Regions from separate parts of the Streptosporangium sp. NPDC004631 genome, predicted to be linked through region 2. Evidence: predicted binding sites of a transcription regulator. Region 2 holds the regulator's gene; the other holds the start of a gene.
The links. The regulator LexA, encoded in region 2, represses DNA repair genes until DNA is damaged. The targets are predictions, from matches to a motif close to TCGAACANNTGTTCGA.
Positions count from the first base shown of each region.

Region 1: the regulator LexA is predicted to act here: its motif matches at 1,273-1,288, upstream of recA (recombinase RecA).

Region 1 covers NZ_JBSGCR010000016.1:15,899-18,293, reverse strand. The annotation lists gene recX (recombination regulator RecX) at 1-60, opposite strand, end outside; gene recA (recombinase RecA) at 74-1,168, opposite strand; gene ACWEF2_RS17810 (hypothetical protein) at 1,446-1,715, shown strand; gene ACWEF2_RS17805 (transposase) at 1,976-2,395, opposite strand, start outside.
Region 2 covers NZ_JBSGCR010000008.1:151,638-154,032, forward strand. The annotation lists gene nrdR (transcriptional regulator NrdR) at 1-34, opposite strand, end outside; gene ACWEF2_RS11265 (LysM peptidoglycan-binding domain-containing protein) at 355-627, opposite strand; gene lexA (transcriptional repressor LexA) at 958-1,665, shown strand; gene leuS (leucine--tRNA ligase) at 1,757-2,395, opposite strand, start outside.

The sequences.
Region 1 (2,395 bases), on a different contig from region 2:
GGCGCCCCAGTCTCGCGGCCCGGCCGCGTCGGCCGGACCGGAGTCAGGTCCCGTCGTCATCGATCACTCCGGGTCAGACGTCACCCGGTTTGGGAGTCGTCGCCTTGGAAGCACGGCCTGAGGCGGCGGCCGGGGCGGGGGCGGCGGGCGGCGGAGTGGCCGGGCTGTCCACGCGGGGGCCGATGCCGAGCTTCTCCTTGATCTTCTTCTCGATCTCGTTGGCCATGTCCGGGTGGTTCTTCAGGAAGTTGCGGGCGTTCTCCTTGCCCTGACCGAGCTGGTCGCCCTCGTAGGTGTACCAAGCGCCGGACTTGCGGACGAAGCCGTGCTCGACCCCCATGTCGATCAGGCCACCCTCGCGGGAGATGCCGACGCCGTAGAGGATGTCGAAGTCGGCCACCCGGAAGGGCGGGGCCATCTTGTTCTTGACGACCTTGACACGGGTGCGGTTGCCCACCGCCTCGGTGCCGTCCTTCAGCGTCTCGATGCGGCGGATGTCGAGCCGGACCGAGGCATAGAACTTCAGCGCCTTTCCACCGGTCGTGGTCTCCGGCGAGCCGAACATGACGCCGATCTTCTCTCGGAGCTGGTTGATGAAGATGGCTGTGGTGCCGGTGTTGTTGAGCGCGCCGGCGACCTTGCGCAGGGCCTGCGACATCAGCCGGGCCTGGAGACCGACGTGGCTGTCACCCATCTCGCCCTCGATCTCGGCCTTGGGCACCAGGGCCGCGACCGAGTCGATGACCAGCAGGTCGACGGCACCGGAGCGGATCAGCATGTCGGCGATCTCCAGCGCCTGCTCACCGGTGTCGGGCTGGGAGACGAGCAGCGCGTCGGTGTCGACGCCGAGTTTCTTGGCGTACTCGGGGTCGAGGGCGTGCTCGGCGTCGATGAACGCCGCGATGCCGCCGGCTCGCTGGGCGTTGGCCACCGCGTGCAGCGCGACGGTGGTCTTGCCGGAGGACTCGGGACCGTAGACCTCGACGATGCGGCCTCGCGGGAACCCGCCGATGCCCAGGGCGACGTCGAGCGCGATGGAACTGGTCGGGATCACTTCGATGGGCGCCCGGGTCTCGTCACCGAGACGCATGATCGAGCCCTTACCGAACTGTCGCTCGATCTGAGCAAGGGCGGTCTCAAGCGCCTTCTCGCGGTCGTTAGCTGCCATGTGAGCCCCCTGGAGGGTCGCGGGTTGGATCGGTTGCCAGAAAGCTACGGGGTGCCACCGACAGTTTCCGGAGAGCACGCCTGGAGCGACGGTGTCCAATATAGCCGAACGACTGTTCGATCGTAGCTCAACGAGACCACGTGTTCCGGGGTGTCACAGACGGCCTGGGCCGACGGACCCCATCCGGAAGGCAACATTCCCGGGCATTGCTCCGCACATGTTGTCTCCAAGGCGAACCGGGGCGATCCTGAGGGCAAACGATCCCGAGGTGTCCCACGTGACCAGCACGTTCAGCCGACAACGTCTGATCCATCTTGGCTCCCTGGCCACCGAACTGTCGAAGCACGGGCTGGTCAGCCGCACGGTCGGGGGCGACGATCCCGTGCTGTGGGTGTGGCATCCGGACAGCGGCCGGCAGACGATCGTCTTCGCCACCCCGGCCAAGGACGGGTGGCTCTTCCTGTGGTCGCCCGACGGGCAGGAGGACACCGGGGATCTCCGACTGGTGGCAGAGGCGCTCGGGAAACTGCTGGACGGCTCCTCCTGACCGCGTTCCCCATAGCCGGTAGACGAACGTGCGGCGGAGGGTGCGGGACCGGAAGTGGTGGCCGTCCCCAGGTTCAGGGTTGGGCACGGGCATTGGGCTGGGCGGTGGCGACGGCGACCACATAGGCGATCTCGGTGGCATCGGCGAAGGTCCGCCTGACGAACGCGGCCTTGCGCAGCGGCCGCGGGAGCGGCCCAGCCCGGCTGCTGTCAGCCGTATTCCGCGCCGCCGCCGTAACCGCCAGCCGTTCGCCCCGGTCCTCACCGGGGTCGCCGCTCTGGAGCCTTTGCCCCTTTGGCGCAGCCCTTTTCCTGTTCGGCGGCCTCCTGTAGCGCCTTCACCAGCTCACCGTCCAGGACCATCCCGGCTGCGTGATGGTGAGCGCGGGCCGTGGTGGAGTCCACGCCTACCAGGTCAAGATCGACCTGACCCCGGGCAGCGGCCTCGGCGATCACGGCCTGCATCGGCCACTCGAAGACGCCGGTTGTGGCCCACGACCGGAACCTGTCGTGGACGGTGGACCACGGCCCGCATTCGGCGGGCAGGTCTCGCCACGGGCCACCGACACGAAACCGCCACATCACGGCGTTGAACCGCTGCCGCAGGTCCGGGATCAGGCCTTGCCCGCCAAGGAACAGGTGAGGCTCGATCAAGGACCATTCGTCATCGGTGAGGTCGCC
Region 2 (2,395 bases):
GCGTGTCAGGGTGACGACAGAACGGACAGTGCACGCGCGTCGCCTCCTCGACCTGCCTAGCGGCTCACCTTTCTCGTGTTACTCCAGGTGCTCCACAGCCTCCACGCGAAGACGCTCGCGCGCGCCCCTCGAATGGTCGAGATGCGGTAATAGAAACACAATCTATGGTGGAGTAGAGCGATGAAGCCACTAGATGTTGTGGTCCAACCGTAGAAGTGTCGGCCCATGAACGCAAGTTAGGCAGGCCCCGCGAGCCGAAGTCCCTGATCAGCGCATCGCACCGGGGACGGCCGGGCGTGTCGCCCCTCCGGCCACTCCCGCACCCCCCTCCCCGCCGGCGGACCCGCCGGCCTCTCAGCGGGCCGAACCGCCGGGCAGATGGAGCCGCGCCCCCGGCTGGATCACCGAGTCGGACAGGTCGTTGACATCCATTATCAGGCGGACCATCGAGGCGGGATCACCCTCCGTGGTGACCGCCTCGGCGATCTTCCACAGCGAGTCGCCCTTGCGCACCACGACCCACGGCAGCCCCTCGCGGCTCCTGCGCTCACCCGCCGAGGCCGCGTCGATGCGGGCGCCGACCCAGAGGGCCCCCAGGGTCAGGACGGTGAGCGCGGACACCACCACGACCCTCCCCCTCCGGGTGAGCCGGAGGGGCGGGGCCTGGCCGCGCCCGCCCCTCGCCGGCCCGGGCCTTCGGACAGGCGGCCGCCGGGACCCCCACCTTGTTTCGATCGCCTGCACGGTGCGCCCCCCATCCCCTCGACATGGCCGAACACACGTCGAAGAAAGGTCGATGAATCGAACACGATGTCGATTGAACTCCCGTACGATGTTGTACACCACGACGCCGCTGATTTCGAGGACGACTCGAACAATTGTTTGAATATGATCTTCGGCGAGGATACGGTTGCTCTGTGCGACGCAGTCAGTACAGACCGGGAGCGAGGAGATCGCATGAGCGAGCACAATGAGAACGCTTCGGCCGTCAGCGACCTGGCGGTGCGCAGGCGCGACTCCCTTGGCCTCACCCCCAGGCAGCGCAAGATCCTTGAGGTGATCCGCGACTCCGTGCAGCGACGCGGCTACCCGCCGTCCATGCGGGAGATCGGCGAGGCGGTGCAGCTCACCAGCACCTCCAGCGTGTCGCACCAGTTGACGGCGTTGCAGCGCAAGGGTTACCTGCGCCGTGACCCGCACCGCCCCCGCGCCCTCGAAGTGCGCCTGCCCGGCGAGCCGGTGCTCTGGGTGGACCCCACCGGTGACGACGAGACGCCGGTCAACCGCCCGACCGCGGCCTACGTGCCGCTCGTCGGCCGGATCGCCGCCGGCGGCCCGATCCTCGCCGAGGAGAGCGTCGAAGACGTCTTCGCCCTGCCCAAGCAGCTCGTCGGCGAGGGCACGCTCTTCCTGCTCCAGGTGACCGGTGACTCGATGATCGAGGCCGCGATCGCCGACGGTGACTGGGTGGTCGTCCGTCAGCAGCCGGTGGCCGACAACGGCGACGTGGTCGCCGCGATGATCGACGGTGAGGCCACGGTCAAGACCTTCAAGCGCAAGGACGGCCACGTCTGGCTGGTTCCGCACAACCCGAACTACGACCCGATCCCCGGCGACGAGGCCACCGTGCTGGGCAAGGTCGTGGCGGTGCTGCGCAAGCTCTGACCCGGTCCGGATGGGAGCGGTCCCCGATCGGGGACCGCTCCCATCCGGATATCAACGGCAGGGCACCTCCGCCCCGGGGACGGAGGGAACGTCAAGGGACGATGTTGACCAGCTTGGGCGCGCGGACGATGACCTTGCGGGGAGGGCCGGACAGGAAGGCCCCGACCTTCTCCGAGGCCAGCGCCAGGGCCTCCAGATCGGCCTCGGAGATCTCCGGGGAGACCTCCAGCCGGTCACGGACCTTGCCGGCGACCTGCACGACACACGTGACGGAGTCCTGGACCAGCAGGGCGGCCTCGGCCGTCGGCCACCCGGCGGTGGCGACCGAGGCCGAACGCCCCAGACGCTCCCAGCCCTCCTCCGCGGTGTACGGCGCGACCAGCGACAGCATGATCGCCAATGTCTCCGCGGCCTCCCGGACCGCCGGGTCGGCGGCGCCGGGCCCGGAGTCGATGGCTCGGCGGGCCGCGCTCGTCAGCTCCATCATGCGGGCCACCGCGACGTTGAAGCGGTGGGAGTCGACCAGTTTCGTGACCTCGTCGATGGTCCGGTGGACGAACTTGCGCAGTTCCAGGTCACCGGCGGCGAAGTCCACGCCGGGGGCACAGGCGGCACCGGCCTCGGCCATGACGCGGAACGCGCGGGCCAGGAACTTCTGCGACGCGGCCGGGGAGACGTCGGCCCAGTCGATGTCGTCCTCCGGCGGACCCGCGAACACCACGGTCAGCCG